DNA from 4 places in the Streptomyces sp. NPDC017936 genome. Region 1 is predicted to be linked to each of the others. Evidence: riboswitches for the same ligand, from Rfam matches in the RefSeq annotation. Region 1 holds a riboswitch; each other region holds the start of a gene.
What was found. A riboswitch is a leader RNA that binds a small molecule or an ion and turns the genes downstream of it on or off. The one in region 1 is predicted to bind cyclic di-AMP.
Positions count from the first base shown of each region.

Region 2: it holds a riboswitch for cyclic di-AMP, as region 1 does, so the genes downstream of both, ACH4F6_RS05960 (LysM peptidoglycan-binding domain-containing M23 family metallopeptidase) here and ACH4F6_RS23515 (transglycosylase SLT domain-containing protein) in region 1, are expected to answer to the same signal.
Region 3: it holds a riboswitch for cyclic di-AMP, as region 1 does, so the genes downstream of both, ACH4F6_RS24285 (M23 family metallopeptidase) here and ACH4F6_RS23515 (transglycosylase SLT domain-containing protein) in region 1, are expected to answer to the same signal.
Region 4: it holds a riboswitch for cyclic di-AMP, as region 1 does, so the genes downstream of both, ACH4F6_RS33610 (NlpC/P60 family protein) here and ACH4F6_RS23515 (transglycosylase SLT domain-containing protein) in region 1, are expected to answer to the same signal.

Region 1 covers NZ_JBIRHK010000011.1:129,063-133,266, forward strand. Annotated here, with positions in the region: gene ACH4F6_RS23510 (polyprenyl synthetase family protein) at 47-1,057, opposite strand; cyclic di-AMP (ydaO/yuaA leader) riboswitch at 1,908-2,091, shown strand; gene ACH4F6_RS23515 (transglycosylase SLT domain-containing protein) at 2,097-2,573, shown strand; gene ACH4F6_RS23520 (HAD family hydrolase) at 2,586-3,410, opposite strand; gene ACH4F6_RS23525 (GNAT family N-acetyltransferase) at 3,688-4,204, shown strand, end outside.
Region 2 covers NZ_JBIRHK010000002.1:552,643-556,846, reverse strand. Annotated here, with positions in the region: gene ACH4F6_RS05965 (hypothetical protein) at 1-487, opposite strand, end outside; gene ACH4F6_RS05960 (LysM peptidoglycan-binding domain-containing M23 family metallopeptidase) at 776-1,765, opposite strand; cyclic di-AMP (ydaO/yuaA leader) riboswitch at 1,770-1,928, opposite strand; gene ACH4F6_RS05955 (alpha-galactosidase) at 2,236-4,204, opposite strand, start outside.
Region 3 covers NZ_JBIRHK010000012.1:17,915-22,118, reverse strand. Annotated here, with positions in the region: gene ACH4F6_RS24300 (MarR family winged helix-turn-helix transcriptional regulator) at 1-214, opposite strand, end outside; gene ACH4F6_RS24295 (dihydrofolate reductase family protein) at 371-1,498, shown strand; tRNA gene ACH4F6_RS24290 (tRNA-Met) at 1,696-1,769, shown strand; cyclic di-AMP (ydaO/yuaA leader) riboswitch at 2,086-2,245, shown strand; gene ACH4F6_RS24285 (M23 family metallopeptidase) at 2,253-3,275, shown strand; gene ACH4F6_RS24280 (aldo/keto reductase) at 3,390-4,204, shown strand, end outside.
Region 4 covers NZ_JBIRHK010000020.1:127,755-131,958, reverse strand. Annotated here, with positions in the region: gene ACH4F6_RS33615 (tellurite resistance/C4-dicarboxylate transporter family protein) at 1-141, opposite strand, end outside; gene ACH4F6_RS33610 (NlpC/P60 family protein) at 389-1,573, opposite strand; cyclic di-AMP (ydaO/yuaA leader) riboswitch at 1,581-1,742, opposite strand; gene pcrA (DNA helicase PcrA) at 2,279-4,204, shown strand, end outside.

The DNA.
Region 1 (4,204 bases):
GAGGGCCGCTCCTCGAGAAGCCGAGACGGGCGGGTGGGCGAACCCCTCACCCCGCCCGGTGCACCACCGCATCGCACAGTTCCATCAACGCCGACTTCGCCCCGCACTCCCGCAGCGGCGCCAACGCGGCCCGCGCCTCCTTCGCGTACCGCACGGTGTCCGCTCGGGCCTGTTCCAGCGCCGGGTGGGCCCGCAGCGCGGCCAGCGCCTCCGCGTGCCGCGCGTCGTCGCTCAGGTCGGAGTCCAGCAGCTCGCACAGCGCGAGGTCCTCGGGCAGGGACAGCCGGGCCGCCCGCTCCCGCAACCGCAGCACCGGCAGCGTGGGGATGCCCTCCCGCAGGTCCGTCCCCGGCGTCTTGCCCGACTCGTGCGAGTCCGACGCGATGTCCAGCACGTCGTCGGCGAGCTGGAAGGCGACCCCCAGCCGCTCCCCGTACTGGGTCAGCACGTCCACGACCTTGTCGTCGGCGCCCGACATCATCGCCCCGAAGCGGCACGACACCGCCACCAGCGACCCGGTCTTCCCGCCCAGCACGTCGAGGTAGTGCTCGACCGGGTCCCGTCCGTCCTGCGGCCCCGCGGTCTCCAGGATCTGGCCGGTGACCAGCCGCTCGAACGCCTCCGCCTGCACCCGGACCGCCTCGGGCCCGAGGTCGGCGACGATGTGCGAGGCGCGGGCGAACAGGAAGTCCCCCGTCAGGACGGCCACCGAGTTGCCCCACCGGGTGTTCGCGCTCGGCACGCCCCGCCGGACGGCCGCCTCGTCCATCACGTCGTCGTGGTACAGCGTGGCCAGGTGGGTGAGCTCCACCACCACCGCCGACGGCACGATTCCGGGCGCGTACGCATCACCGAACTGCGCCGCGAGCATCACGAGCAGCGGCCGGAACCGCTTCCCGCCCGCCCGCACCAGGTGCTGGGCGGCCTCCGTGATGAACGGGACCTCACTCTTGGTGGCCTCGAGCAAGCCTTCCTCGACAGCCGCCAATCCGGCCTGGACATCGGCTTCCAGAGCCTGGTCCCGCACGCTCAGCCCGAACGGCCCGACGACGGTCACGAGGGGTCTCCTGTCTGCTGGTGTCCACTGCCGCTTACACGGTTTGTCGATAGGTCGCTGCCACCACTCGGCTCAGCGTATCCGGTCACGTTTCGATCACCGATAAGCCCCCACGCCCTCGGCCCCCACATCGCCCGACCGGGAGGCGCGGGAGACACCGGTGCAGCCCGGGCGGTTCCGGATCACGGCCGGCATGTTTCTGACCGGCCGGTACCGGCGGACACGTATCGACTGACCGGGAAGCGGCGATTCATGTCCCGCGCAGCGGCGGACGCCGCCTCCGGCGCCCGGCTCCCTCCCCGAAACGACCACGCCCTCACCGGCCGCCCCAGGGGCCCCTCCGCCCCCCGCGACCCGGCGGTCCGGCGGTCCGGGAGCGCTCCCCGGCCCTCGGCGGGCAGGCCGGCCCGGACCGGCCCCTCACACGCGCGTGCCCCGGCGGACCGGAGCCCACCGGGGCCGCACCGGGCGCGCACCCGCCCACCGGGCGAGGCGCCCCCTCGCCCCGGGGCCGCGCCGGCCGATCGGCCCGCGGGAGCGGCGCGTTCCCCTTCGCCTCCGTACTGCGCCCCATTGGAAGGGACTTGAGGTTTATTGTCCGATTCACCCCTCTTGTCATCGCCCGTGAGTTGGCTCACTTCGCGACACGAGGGCGCCCGGCCCCGGAATCCGTGATTCCGCTTTCCCCGCAAGCGACTTGATGCTTCCCGACGGCAAAGGATCAAGTACCCCATACCCCTCAGACCAAGGTCAATTGGGGCGATCAGTGAATCAGGCACTTGTTCCGGACATGTGCTCTCGCATACGTTCCCGCCCAGTCGGGCGGACGCCGAATCCTGCCGCCGCCCTTCGCCATCCATCGACGAACACTCGCGCACGGCAGGAGCGGGGGACCCAGGTAGGCCGCCGGGCCGTACGTCACGTACGTACCGGACCGGCTCGGGGTGAAGTCGCGTCGCCGTGCCCACGGCGGCCGGCCGGGCACCTTTCCGCCCGAACCCGACAGCTCACCTCGCAGGCGTCGGAGAGGAAGACCGCCATGTCCGCTGCCGCTCAGCCCCGCCGTGCCCGCATCCGCCTCGCCCGGACCGTCGCCGCCGTCTGCGCCGGCGCCGCCGTGTTCACCCTCCCGCTCGTCGGCGCCGGCAGCGCGTCCGCCGCCGGCACGGGGTCGGGCACCACGATCGCCGGGTACCCCGACAACCTCGACGGCTGGATCCGCGAGTCGCTCGCGATCATGGCCGAGCGCGGCATCCCGGGCACCTACAACGGCATCCACCGCAACATCATGCGTGAGTCCTCGGGCAACCCGAAGGCCATCAACCTCTGGGACTCCAACGCGGTCAAGGGCACCCCCTCCAAGGGCCTGCTCCAGGTCATCGACCCGACCTTCACCGCGTACCACGTGCCCGGCACCTCGTACGACCCGTACGACCCGGTCGCCAACATCACCGCGGCCTGCAACTACGCGGCCGCGCGCTACGGCTCCATCGACAACGTCTTCGGCGCCTACTGACCGGCACCCCTCCTAGGGGAAGAGCCGTTCGAGGACGACGGCCACGCCGTCGTCCTCGTTCGACGTCGTCACCTCGTCGGCGACCGCCTTGAGTTCCGGGTGGGCGTCGGCCATCGCGACACCGTGCGCCGCCCAGTCGAACATCGGGATGTCGTTGGGCATGTCGCCGAAGGCGAGCGTCTCCTGCGGCCGCAGCCCCAGGTGCTCGGCGGCCAGTGCCAGACCCGTCGCCTTGGTGATGCCGCACGGCTGCAGCTCCACCGTGCCCGGCCCCGACATGGTGACGGTCGCGAGCGAGCCGACCACCGAGCGGGCCGTCGCCGCCAACTCGTCGTCGGACAAGGCGGGATGACGCAGCAGCACCTTGCTGATCGGCGCGCACCACAGGTCGTCGCGCGAGCCGACGCGCAGGGCCGGCAGGGTCGGGTGCGGCATCCGGTAGCCCGGCTCGATGAGCGTCAGCCCGTCGACGCCGTCCTGGTCGACGGCCGCGTACACCTGACCGACCTCCGCCTCGATCTTGCCGAGCGCGGTCTCCGCCAGCTCCCGGTCCAGGGTGACCGACCACAGCAGACGGTCCGCGCCGGCGTCGTACAACTGCGCGCCCTGGCCGCACACCGCGAGCCCCCTGCTGTGCAGGTTCTCCAGCAGCGGCCGCACCCGGGGGGCCGGCCGTCCCGTCACCACGAGGTGGCGGGCGCCGGCGGCCGCCACCCGCGCCAGCGCGTCGAGCGACCGGTCGGAGAACGTGTCGTCGCCGCGCAGCAGCGTTCCGTCCAGGTCGGTGGCGACGAGGGAGTACGCGCAGCGCGCGGCATCTGCGAAGGGTGCGGCCATGATCAGAGAATACGGATTCCGTCCGCCCCCGACTCACCGTCCGTCCGGCCCCGGCCGGTGCCGGCGGAAGGGACGACGCGAGCGGGGAACCGGCGGGGTTGCGCACGGCTGAAACGGCTTTCCACCACAACGTCGGGTACAGACCGGTTAAAGGCCTCTGCACCGGTTGGCAACAACATGGTGTGCTACCTACCGCCCGAACTGCCTGGAGGGGTACCGTCCAAGGGTCCAGGGGGGACTTGATCGGGGGGTCAGGTTGAGCAGTGGACGTGTTCGCGTGCTGAGGCCGGAGGATCTCGGCGAGGGGGAACGGGAGCGGTGGCGGGCGCTGCGCGCGGCGTCGACGGTCCCGCGCAACCCTTTCATGGAACCGGAGTTCGCCGACGCGGTGGGCCGCGTACGGCCGCGCGCGCGGGTGGCGGTGGTGTACGAGGGGCGCGAGCCGGTCGGCTTCCTGCCCCACGAGCGGGGCCGGCTCGGCCAGGGCCAGGCCCTCGCGTACGGCGTCTCGGACGCCCAGGGAGCCGTTCTGGCACCGGGAATCGGGCTGGACGCGGACGAACTGATGCGGGCCTGTTCCCTGTCCAGCTTCGCCTTCGACAACCTGGAGGCGGAACAGGGCCTGTTCGTCTCGCGCGCGGCCGCCGAGTACGCGGCCTACGTCATCGACGTGGAGAAGGGCTACGAGACCTACGAGTCCGTCCTGCGCGCGCAGTCGCCGAAGTTCCTGAAGACGACGCTCGCCAAGGAACGCCGGCTCGGCCGACAGGTCGGCCCGTTGCGGTTCGTGTTCG
Region 2 (4,204 bases), on a different contig from region 1:
CGGAGAGCCGGCTGACGACGAGTTCGTAGCGTCCGTCGCCGTCGAGGTCGCCGGGCCAGGCGTGCTGGACGGTGTAGCCGTCGGCCGCGGCGAGCGGGATCTCGGCGTACCCCTCGGCGAGGTCGAGGGCCGCGGAACCCGGCCGCTGCTCGCGCCCGCCCACGACCGCGCGCACGGTGTAGGTCCCCCTGCCCCGGGAGTCGTCCTGGTAGGTCGTCGACTTCCTGATCGGCTCGCGGTTCAGCCGGCGGCCGTTCTTGTACACGTTGAAGGCGATCGCGTCGCCGTACCGGGCGTACTCGGTGCCCAGCAGGCGCCAGCTGAGGAAGGTGCCCTCGCCGGACGGCACGGCGACCAGGCCCCGGTCGAGGTTCTCGACGATCCGGCGCGGCTGCTCGGCGGCCTGGCCGGCGGGCGCGGAGAAGAGCCCGGCCAGCAGGGCGGCGGCGGTGACGGCGACGGTTCTTCGGCGTCGGGTGGGGTTCACGTGTGGTCCTTCACGATGGGAGTGGTCGTGGGGTCGGCCACCTCGCGATGTCCGGTCACCGTCCATGAAGCCGAACGACGTTCGACGTGTCGGACATGCGCGGGATCGCGGAAAGCGCTTGTCCCCTACGGGAGATCACTGTCTCCCCCCTCCGTCCCGCCTGTCGACGGTCCGGCGGGGACCGCCATACGACCGCAACACAATGATCATGAAGACGCAAACACGCCGGAGGCCGGACCCGGGAAACGGGTCCGGCCTCCGGCGTGGGGCAGCTGGTCGCGCCAGGCGTCAGCCGACGGAGACGCCGTGCGAACGGAGGTAGGCGAGCGGGTCGATGTCCGAGCCGTAGTTCGGCGTGGTGCGGATCTCGAAGTGCAGGTGCGGACCGGTGACGTTGCCGGTCGCGCCGGACAGGCCGACCTGCTGGCCCGCGGAGACGGTCTGGCCGGCCGAGACCGAGAGCGAGGACAGGTGGGCGTACTGGGCGTAGTAGCCGTCGGCGAGCCGGATGACGACCTGGTTGCCGTACGCGCCGCCCCAGCCCGCGGAGACGACCGTGCCCGCGCCGACGGCCCTGAGCGAGGTGCCGGTCGGGACGACGAAGTCGACGCCGGTGTGGTAGCCGCTGGACCACATGCTGCCGGACATGCGGTACGGGGTGCCGACGGCGGCGTTCGCCGTGGGCAGGGCGTAGCCGCTGGAGCCGCCGTCGTTCCCGGCGCCCTGGGCGGCCGTGGTCCGGGAGGACGAGGACTGCCCGGCGGACTCCGAGGCCTTCGACCGCGAGGCCTCCGAGGCCTCCGAGGCCTTCGCGGACTTGGACGACTGCGACGACTTCGACGAGGAGGAGGAACCGGCCGCGGCGGACGGCGACCCGGTGGCGCCGGTCGCGGCCTTCTCGCCGATCGACAGCTTCAGACCGGGGTGGATCAGCGACGGGTCGTCGCCGACGGCCGCGCGGTTGTCGGCGTACAGCTTCTGCCAGCCGCCGCCGACGTGCTGCTCGTCCGCGATCTTGGAGAGGTAGTCGCCCGCCCGCACCGTGTAGGTCGTGGCGCTCGCGGCGGACTTCGAGCCGGCGGCGGCCGGCTGCGCGACCGGAACGCTCTGGACGGCCTTCTCCGGAAGCGAGGACACCGGCTGCGCGGCCGGTGCGGCGTGGGCGCCGGCGGCGCCGATGAGCGGGAGGGCGAGCGCGGCGCCACCGGTTCCGGCGGCGGCGAGGGAGCGGGTGAAGCGCTGGGTCTTCGGGCGGCGGTGCTTACCCTTCGCGGGCATGGCGGATTCCTCTCCGGCGCCTGCGAGGTGAGCTGTCGGGTGCGGGCTGGAGATGCCCGGCCGCGCCGGGGCGCGGCTTTACCCCGAGCCTGTTCCGGAGACCGGAACAGGCGGTTCTGCCTGTGGGTCCCCCGCTCCTGCCGTGCACGGGTGAGTGTGTGCGGGCTCCGGGCGGCGGCAGGATTCGGCGTCCGTCCGGATCGGTGTGGAACGTAAGCGACCCGGACGCACGACGACAAGCGAGGGTTGCCCCCCTGCCCCCTTCCTCCCGGCCCCCGGCGGGGAATCCCGGTCACTTTCCGTGTACCGGAACGGCCGCCGCCCACCGAACGGCCGGGAAGAGCACCGAAATTACGTGAACATGACGAGCGACGCACGGTCACGGATATGACGCTCCTCACGTGACGTGCCCCCAGGACCCTTTACTCCCGGCCGAGTTGGAATGAAGGCCCCCAATCCGGACAGATCACTCAGATGCGACGCAAGCGGATGACCGTCGCATCGAGGTCACCACGGAGCCCCGTGCGCATCCCGTGGTGCACCAGCACCGCCCCCCGGTGCACTTCGCCCGTTTCGAGGCATTCGTACGAAGCGGCCGGGTCGAGGCCGCGCAGCCGTACCGCCGGCACCGGCTCGCCGTACCGCTGCGCCTGGAGCCAGGCGAGGACGACGGACTCGTCCCCGCGCACGTACTGCACGGCGCTCAGGCCCCCCTCCGGGGGCCGCAGCCGGTAGAGCTCGCCGTGCTGCACGAGGGGCCGGATCTCCTTGTAGAGATCGACCCAGCGGCGGGCCTCGGCGAGCTCCTCCCCGGACCACTCGGAGAGGTCCCCGCCGACCCCGAGCACCCCGGCCATGGCGCTGACGAACCGGAAGCGCAGCGAGCTGACCCGGCCGTTGAGCTGGGTGTTCGGACTGTCGGTGACCCAGGCGGCCATCACCCGCGCGGGGTGGATCTGACTGAAGCCGTGCTGGATGGCGAGCCGGTCCAGCGGGTCGGTGTTGTCGGAGGTCCACACCTGGTCCGTGCGGCTCATGATCCCGAGGTCGATCCGCCCGCCGCCGCCCGAGCAGGACTCGAAGGCCACGCCCGGATGGGCCGCCCGCAGCCGGTCCAGCAGCGCGTACAGGGCGCGCACGTGGTCCACCCAGAGCCGCTGGGGGTAGTCGTCGTCCGGCCAGCCGGCGTCGGTGAAGCAGCGGTTGAAGTCCCACTTCACGTAGTCGATGGGCGCACTGGACAGCAGTCCGTCGAGCTGCTGCCAGAGGTACTCCTGGACGTCCTCGCGCGCGAGGTTGAGCACCAGCTGATTGCGCAGCTCCGTCCGCCTGCGTCCCGGCTGGTACTGCACCCAGTCGGGGTGCGCCCGGTACAGGTCGCTGTCGGCGTTGACCATCTCGGGCTCGACCCAGATGCCGAACTGCATGCCGAGCGCGTGCACCTGGTCCGCGAGCGGCTCGAGGCCCCGCGGGAAGCGCTCGGGGTTGGGCCGCCAGTCGCCGAGCCCGGCGTGGTCGCCGGTGCGCGCGCCGAACCAGCCGTCGTCCACCACGAACAGCTCGACGCCGATGTCCGCGGCCCGCCGCGCGAGGCTCGCCTGCTGTTCCTCGGAGATGTCGAAGTAGGTGGCCTCCCAGGAGTTGAACAGCACGGGCCGGTCGCGCCCGGCCTCCGGGATCACGTGCGCCCGCTGGTAGGCGTGCCAGGCGCGGCTCGCGCCGCCGAAGCCGGCGTCGGTCCACAGGCCGGCGAAGACGGGCGTGGTGAACGACTCCCCGGCCGCCAGCCGCAGCAGGCCCGAGTCGTCGTAGCCGGCGCCGCCGGTGATCTGCACGCGCGCGTCGGGCAGCTGGGCCACGGCGATCCGCCACGAGCCCGACCAGCCGAGGGCGCAGCCGTAGACCTCGCCCCGCTCCTCGGTCGCGTCGGTGTCCAGGGCGACCCAGGGCAGGTGCTGGTGGCCGGTGTGGCCGCGGCGGCTGCCGATGACCTTCTCGCCGTAGGTGAGGGGCCCCCGGGTGAGGCGGGACTCGGCGGCCCAGCGGCCGTGCAGCTGGGACAGGCGCCAGCCGTCGCGGTCGGGCAGGCTCCAGGCGGCGGAGTCGGCGCGCAGCAGTTCCAGGGGTTCGTCGCCGTCGTTGCGCAGGGTCACCCAGCGTTCGACGACGTCGTCGCGCATCCGGTAGTGGAGGGTGACGCCGAGCCCGGCGTCACGGAAGAGCAGGCGCAGTTCGCCGCCCTCGGTCTCGTGGCCGGCGAAGGTCCACTCGGTGCCGCGCCGCCCGGCGCCGCGCACCGACAGGGCGGGCCGGACGAAGCGGGCCCCGCCCTCCACCGGGTACTCCTCCCGGCCGTCGAGCGGGGACTCGAAGGACCAGTAGTCGGGCAGGGGGCGCTCGGCGAGGGCCTCGGCGTCGGCGAGCGCGAGCCGCGGGCCC
Region 3 (4,204 bases), on a different contig from region 1:
GGCTGCGGGTGATCTTCAACGACTCCGCGAGATCGGTCATGCGCAGGCTCCGCCCGGGCGCCTCGGAGAGGTTGGCCAGAATGGAGTAGTACAGGTGCGGCATGCCGGCCTCCTGCTGGAGCTGCCGGTCGAGCGTGTCCTCCAGGAGGAGGGACGCGGCGACGTACGCGCGCCAGGCGCGCTGCTCCTCGGCGGTGAGCCAGCGGGTCGTCATGCCCCCAGTGTAGGTTTGCTTCAAACTTGAAACCAAGAGATGTCGGGGCGGGGGCGGGGCGAGGAGGCGGGGCGCACCCGCCGGCCGGCCGCCCGACCTCCCGCTCCCTCGCCCCATTCCCTTCCCCCTCGCCCCTCGCCCGGAGAGCCCGCGCCGATGCCGTACCCGTACGTCCTGCTGTCCGCCGCCGTCTCCCTCGACGGCTGTCTCGACGACACCGGCCCCGACCGCCTGCTGCTCTCCGGCCCCGCCGACTTCGACCGGGTCGACGAGGTGCGGGCCTCCGTGGACGCGATCCTGGTCGGCGCCGGCACCATCCGGGCCGACAACCCCCGCCTGCTGGTCAACGCGCCCGAACGCCGGGCCGCGCGCCGGGCGGCGGGCCGGCCGGAGTACCCGCTCAAGGTCACGGTCAGCGGCTCCGGCGAGCTGGACCCGGACGCGAACTTCTGGCACACGGGCGGCGAGAAGGTCGTGTACACGACCGACACGGGCGCCGAGCGGGCCCGGTCGCTCGGCCTCGCGGCCGACGTCGTCCCCCTCGGCGCCCGCCTCGACTGGCGGCGGCTCCTGGAGCACCTGCACGACGTCCGGGGCGTGCGGCGGCTCATGGTCGAGGGCGGCGGGACCGTCCACACCCAGCTCCTGCAGGAGGGCCTCGCCGACGAGCTCCAGCTCGTCCTGGCCCCCCTCTTCGTCGGCGACCCGGACGCGCCCCGGCTGTTCGGACCCGGCGGCTACCAGGCCGGACGGCTGCGGCTGGTCGAGACGCGGCCCATCGAGGACGTCGTGCTGATGCGCTACGAGCCCACCGCGCCCGGCGCCGGCCCGCTGCCCGTCGCCGCCGACCACCACTGGCTGGCCCTCGCCTGCGATCTGGCGGCCGCCTGCCCGCCGTCGCGGACCGCGTTCAGCGTGGGCGCGGTCGTGGTGGCCGCCGACGGGACGGAGCTGGCGCGCGGCCACTCCCGGGAGGCCGGCGACCCCGTGGTGCACGCCGAGGAGGCGGCCCTGGCGAAGATCGACCCGGCCGACCCCCGCCTGGCCACGGCCACCGTCTACACCAGCCTCGAACCCTGCACCCACCGCGCCTCCCGCCCGACGCCCTGCGCCCGTCTCGTCCTGGACGCGGGCGTGGGCAGGGTGGTGACGGCCTGGCGCGAACCGAACACCTTCGTGACCGGCGCCGACGGCTCCGGCCTGCTGGCGGCCGCGGGCGTGGACGTCGTCGTCCTCCCGGAGTACGAGGAGCGGGCCGAGGCCCCCAACCGGCATCTGCTGTAGCGCCGCCGGGCGGGCAGGCGCCTCGTGCAGCACCGCCGGGCGGGCAGGCGCCTCGTACAGCGCCGCCGGGCGGGGTGAGGCCTTGGGGGCGGCCGCCGTGCCGCCCGCCGAGGAGCCCTCCGGCGGTTCCCCGGGCGCCCCTGGAACAACCCTTGTGCTTCCCGTCCCGCGGATGGCGTACACTGGTGTCATACCGACGCGGGGTGGAGCAGCTCGGTAGCTCGCTGGGCTCATAACCCAGAGGTCGCAGGTTCAAATCCTGTCCCCGCTACTCAAGGCCGAGGGCCGGAACCCGATCAGGGTTCCGGCCCTCGGTGCGTTCGCCGCCGGCCCGCCTCCCGCCCGGATCTCACGGAAAGTGACCGGCCGAGCGCCCTGCGCATAACGACTGGGTCACCATCAAAACCGCCGTGACCCCTGAACCGCCCCCGACGTGGGGTCAACTCGCCCGTTTTTCGCCGCTGGTGGGACAAAAGTCCAGGCCAGGAATGTTGTTGATCAAGGGGAACAGCTTGGAAACCGGGCCTCGCGTCTATTAACGTTCGATAACGCAGCGCGGTCGTCCCAGCCGTCACAAGAGGCGGCTCCGTGCGCACGCGCCGAATCCCGTAAGGGAACCGGGGAACCACCACCTTGGGGTGAATCACGCGTAAGCCGCCGTGAGGCAACGGCCGGTATACGCGCGTAGGAGACCTTCCCGCTCCGAACCCGTCAGCTAACCCGGTAGGCGACGGAAGGAAAGGAGTACGCCCGCGTGGCGTCCAACCCGCCTGCCCCAGAAGCCCCGATCGCGCCCAGCCAGACCTTCGGCTACGGCGGCAACCGCACCGACGAGGGCCCCTGGGAGGAGTGGAACCCCACCGCGGAGTCCATTCGCCCGGTACGCGGCCGGCACCGCGTCGCCAAGCAGCGCGGCGGACTCGCCCGCAGCTCCACCGTCCTCGGCGTCGGCGTCATCGCCGCCGTCGGCGCGGGCGGCATGGCCAGCGCCAACACCGGCAAGCCGCCGGTCTCCATCTCCATGCCGGACCTCCCCTCCGTGGGTTCCCTGATCTCGGACGACGACACCTCCGAGGAGGCGGCGCCCGCCCTCAGCAGCTTCGGCGCCACGGTCGCCGCCGACGACAGCACCGCGAGCGCGGCCGACGCGGGCGAGGCGCTGCGCAGCCGGATCATGGCGCAGGCCGAGTCGCAGCAGACCCAGATCGAGACCAAGGCCCAGGCCGCGGCCGAGGCCGCCGTCGCCAAGGCGGAGGCCGACGCGGCCGCCAAGGCCCAGAAGGAGGCGGAGGCCCAGGCCGCCGCCGCCAAGAAGAAGGCCGCCGAGGAGGCCGCGAAGAAGGCCGAGGCCGAGCGCCTCGCCGAGCTCGCCAAGCAGTACACGCTGCCCACCTCCTCGTACACCATCACCTCGACGTTCGGTCAGGCCGGCGCCTACTGGTCCTCCGGGTACCACACCGGTCTGGACTTCGCCGCCCCCACCGGCACCCTGATCAAGGCCGTGCACAGCGGCACCATCACCTCGGCCGGCTGGGACGGGTCGTACGGGTACAAGACCGTGCTCACCCTCGACGACGGCACCGAGATCTGGTACGCCCACCAGTCCTCCATCAGCGTCAGCGTCGGCCAGAAGGTCGCCACCGGCGACGTCATCGGCCGGGTCGGCGCGACCGGCAACGTCACCGGCGCCCACCTCCACCTCGAGGTGCACCCGGGCGGCAGCGCCTCCGGCATCGACCCCGGTGCCTGGCTGCGCGACAAGGGGCTGAACCCCTGAGGTCCCGTACCTCCTGAGTCGTCCGGGGACCGGTGAGGTGGTTTCCCGGATCTTTGTGAACCTTTGGCCGGAGGCGCGGAATGCGCGCCTTCGGCCGAGGTGTTGAAGGGAGGCATGACTTCCCTGCGCAAGCTCGGCTCCTCCGACCTCGAGGTCTTCCCGCTCGCCCTCGGCGGCAACGTCTTCGGCTGGACCGCCGACGAGGCCGCCTCCTTCGCCGTCCTCGACGCCTACACGGCCGCCGGCGGCAACTTCGTCGACACCGCCGACTCCTACTCGGCGTGGATCGAGGGCAACAGCGGCGGTGAGTCCGAGACCCTGATCGGCAAGTGGGTCAAGGCCCGCGGCAACCGCGACGACATCGTGATCGCGACGAAGGTGAGCCAGCACCCCGACTACCAGGGGCTGACCGCCGCCACCATCAAGGCCGCCGCCGACGCCTCGCTGCGCCGTCTGGACACCGACCGCATCGACCTCTACTACACCCACTTCGACAAGCCCGAGGTGCCCGTCGAGGAGATCGTCGGCGCGCTCGACGAGCTGGTGAGGGCGGGCAAGGTGCGGCACATCGCCGCCTCCAACATCTCCCCCGAGCGCCTGCGGGCCTCCCTGGAGTTCTCCGACCGCGAGGGCCTCGCCCGGTACGTCGTCCTCCAGCCGCACTACAACCTCGTATCGCGCGACACCTACGAGGGCGGGCTCCAGGACCTCGTCGCCTCCTCCGGCCTCGCCGCCGTTCCGTACTACGCGCTGGCCTCCGGCTTCCTCACCGGCAAGTACCGGCCCGGCACGACCGTGGACAGCGCGCGGTCCCAGGGGGCCGCCAAGCACCTGGAGACCGAGCGGGGCCGGAAGGTCCTCGCCGCCCTGGACGACATCGCCCGCGCCCACGACAGCGAGATCGCCACCGTCGCCCTGGCGTGGCTCGC
Region 4 (4,204 bases), on a different contig from region 1:
CAGCGCGAGGGCGATCCCGGAGAGCACCTCGTACCCCGTCAGGTGCAGGCCGAGAGACAGGACGCCGGTCGCCATCGCAGCGGCCCCGGCCGCCGGCGGACGCCGCGCCCACCGGGCGCGAAGGGAGGAAGAGCGGGGCATGCGGCCGATGCTAAGGAGCGCCGGGCGGCTCGCGCGGGGGCACGCGCGCGGGGACGAGGAAATACGCGCGGGCGCAGGACACGGAGCGGGGACGCGCGGCTGTGGCGCGAGCCCCCGTCTCCGCCTCCTCCGTGCCCCGGCCCTCGCCCGGGCGGGAAGGCCCGGCCGCGAAACGTGCCTCCACGCGCGCGTGCCCCGTGACGACCGGGGCCCCGCTCGGGCGGTCCCCGGCCCGCCGGGCGGCCGCTCAGGCCGGCCGCACCACGCTGTGGATCGACGACTCGCCGTCGTAGTACACCGACTCCTCGCGGACGTACGCCCCCGGCTTCGGGGCGTGGATCATCATGCCGTTGCCGATGTAGACGCCCACGTGGGTGACGTCGTCGTAGAAGAAGATCAGGTCGCCCGGCAGGGCGTCGGCGAGGGAGACGGTGGTGCCCGCGTCGACCTGGTCGTACGTGGTGCGCGGAAGGGTGACGCCGGCGGCCTTCCAGGCGGCCTGGGTGAGACCGGAGCAGTCGTACGACTCGGGGCCCGTGGCGCCCCAGACGTAGGGCTTGCCGATCTGGGCGCGCGCGAAGGCGAGCGCCTTCTCGGCCTTGGTGGCGTACGAGGCGTCGGAGGACGAGGGCGACGAGGGCGACGACGAGGACGTGTCCGTGCCCGGCGAACCGCCCGTGGCCGACGAGCCGTCGCTCCCCTGCTGGGCGGCCGCCGCCTCGGCTGCCTGCTGCTGTGCCAGTTCCGCCGCCTTGCGGGCGGCCTCCTGCTGCTTCCGCTTCTCGATCGCGGCGAGCCGCGCCTTCTCCTCCGCCGTCAGCTGGGACAGCAGCGCGCGTGCGGTGCTGAGCTTCTTCTGGACGGTGGCCTTGGCGGTCCTGAGGTCGTTCTGCGAGTCGGTGAGCGTCTCGAGGCTCTGCGAGGCCTCCTGACGCTTCTTCATGGTCTGCGACTGCTGGGTGACGTAGTCGTCGACCGCGCTCTTCTGGCGTTCGGTCAGCCGGCCCATCAGCTGCGTCTGGTCGAAGTAGTCCTGCGGGGTGTCCGCGAGCAGGAAGGTCGCTGTCTCGGGGGCGGAGGCGCCGGTGCGGTACTGCGCGGCGGCGAAGGAACCCAGCTGCTCCCGTGCTTCGTTGAGCTCCTGGGCGCGCTGGGCCACGTCGTCGAGGAGGGAGTCGACGCGCTTGCGCTGCTTGGTCGTCTTCTCCTTGGCGGCGTTGTACTTCTCGGTCGCCGACTCCGCCTGGCGGTAGAGGTCGTCGACCTTCTTCTCGACCTCCTCCAGGCTGGGCTTGTCGTCGGTCGAGGGCGCGGCGTTGGCCGTCTGGGAGAGCAGGGCCACCGAGGTGAGGGCGGCGGTGGCGAGGGCGGGTCTGCGTATGCCTGCCACGCGCGTGCCCGCGGGGCGCGGCTTGCGGTGCTGCGACGCCAAGGGAGGCGACTCCTTCCATCGTCCGCCTACCGGGTTAGCTGTCGGGTTCGGGCGGGTGGTTCGGAAGGGTTGCCCTACGGCCTCTCCCCGGGAGGGGAGTCGGGCCGATTCACCCCGGGTTCTCGGTGGGTCCCCGGCTCCGGCTGCCGCGAGGGGGCGCGCCGGACTCGGCGGAGGCCGCGCGGCCCGGCGAGGTTCGCCGGTGGGGGTCGTACGGCCTGCCCGGCACGGTAGCCAACTCGTGTGGTCCCTGTGAAGGTTGATGGGTGATATGCCCGATACATTTTCGTGACCTTCGGTCAGGGGTTCGCGCCCGCTCAACGCTCTGTGGCGTTGGGCGGGGATATGTCCGTATGTGTTCCCGGGTGGTGACGCCCGCCGCTTCGGGCCCGGGCCCCCTTTCGGCTGTGGTCGGCGCCCGCGCGTGCCGGACCTTCGGTCACGCATCGTGACGGCTCGTACCGGGGGCGGGAAACCGCCCGGGGCGCCCGGAGGGCCCCGGAGCCTCCGGAGGACCCCGAAGGCTCCTGGAGGGCCGCAGAGGCCGCACAGGCTCCGGGAGAGGCCCCGAGGGCGCCTCCGGGCCCCGGAGGCGCCCTCGGGGGCCTCTCCGGCCGTCCGCCCGCTCCCGGACCGCTTCCGGAGACCGGGATGTTTTCGGGACCGCCGCGGGTTGTCGGTGGGGCACCCTAGACTCGGAGAGCGATGAGCAGCCTCTTTGACGACAGCTTCCTGGCGGACCTCCAGGCCCCTCGCGGCCACGAGGAGGAACCGCCGCCGCCCGACGACGATCACGCTCCGGAGCCGCTTCCGGACGATCTGTTCGGCGGGAAGTTCGACGTGCCGCCGGACAGGGACGCGTACTACCGCGACGGCGCCCCGCGCCCGGTGATCGACGCGGCCGCGCTCCTGGAAGGGCTCAACGACAACCAGCGCGCCGCCGTCGTCCACTCCGGCACCCCGCTGCTCATCGTCGCCGGCGCCGGCTCCGGCAAGACGCGCGTGCTCACCCACCGCATCGCCCACCTGCTCGCCGAGCGCCACGTCCACCCGGGCCAGATCCTCGCGATCACCTTCACCAACAAGGCCGCGGGCGAGATGAAGGAGCGCGTCGAGCAGCTCGTCGGCCCGCGGGCGAACGCGATGTGGGTGATGACCTTCCACAGCGCGTGCGTGCGGATCCTGCGCCGCGAGTCCAAGAGGCTCGGCTTCACCTCGTCCTTCTCGATCTACGACGCCGCCGACTCCAAGCGCCTGATGGCCCTGGTCTGCCGCGACCTGGACCTCGACCCGAAGCGCTTCCCGCCGAAGTCCTTCAGCGCCAAGATCAGCAACCTGAAGAACGAGCTGATCGACGAGGAGGACTTCGCCGCCCGGGCCGCCGACGGCTTCGAGAAGACCCTCGCCCAGGCCTACGCGATGTACCAGTCCCGGCTGCGCGAGGCGAACGCGCTGGACTTCGACGACCTGATCATGACGACGGTCAACCTGCTCCGGGCGTTCCCCGACGTCGCCGAGCACTACCGCCGCCGCTTCCGGCACGTCCTGGTCGACGAGTACCAGGACACCAACCACGCCCAGTACGCCCTCGTCCGCGAGCTCGTCGGCACCTTCGAGCGTCCCGCCGACGCACCGCCCGGCGCCGACGACGTCCCGCCGGCCGAGCTCTGCGTCGTGGGTGACGCCGACCAGTCGATCTACGCCTTCCGCGGCGCGACCATCCGCAACATCCTCCAGTTCGAGGAGGACTACCCGGACGCGACGACGATCCTGCTGGAGCAGAACTACCGCTCGACGCAGACGATCCTCTCCGCGGCCAACGCGGTCATCGAGCGCAACGAGTCCCGCCGTCCCAAGAACCTGTGGACCAACGCGGGCGCGGGCGCCCGCATCACCGGCTACGTCGCCGACACCGAGCACGACGAGGCCCAGTTCGTCGCCGACGAGATAGACCGCCTCACCGACGCGGGCGAGGCCAAGGCCGGCGACGTCGCCGTCTTCTACCGGACCAACGCCCAGTCCCGTGTCTTCGAAGAGGTCTTCATCCGCGTCGGCCTGCCCTACAAGGTCGTCGGCGGCGTCCGCTTCTACGAGCGCAAGGAGGTCCGGGACGTCCTGGCCTACCTGCGGGTCCTGGCCAACCCGGAGGACTCGGTCCCGCTGCGCCGCATCCTCAACGTCCCCAAGCGCGGCATCGGCGAGCGCGCCGAGGCGATGATCGACGCCCTGTCCCAGCGGGAGAAGATCAGCTTCCCGCAGGCGCTCAAGCGCGTCGACGAGGCGTACGGCATGGCGGCGCGCTCCACGAACGCCGTGAAGCGGTTCAACGCGCTGATGGAGGAACTGCGCACGATCGTCGAGTCGGGCGCGGGACCGGCCACGGTCCTGGAAGCGGTGCTCGAGCGCACCGGCTACCTCGCCGAGTTGCAGGCCTCCACCGACCCGCAGGACGAGACCCGGATCGAGAACCTCCAGGAACTCGCCGCCGTCGCCCTGGAGTTCGAGCAGGAGCGCGGTGAGGGCGAGTCGGTCGGGCTGGCCGAATTCCTCGAGCAGGTGGCCCTGGTCGCCGACTCCGACCAGATCCCCGACGAGGACGAGGACGGATCCGGCGTCATCACCCTGATGACC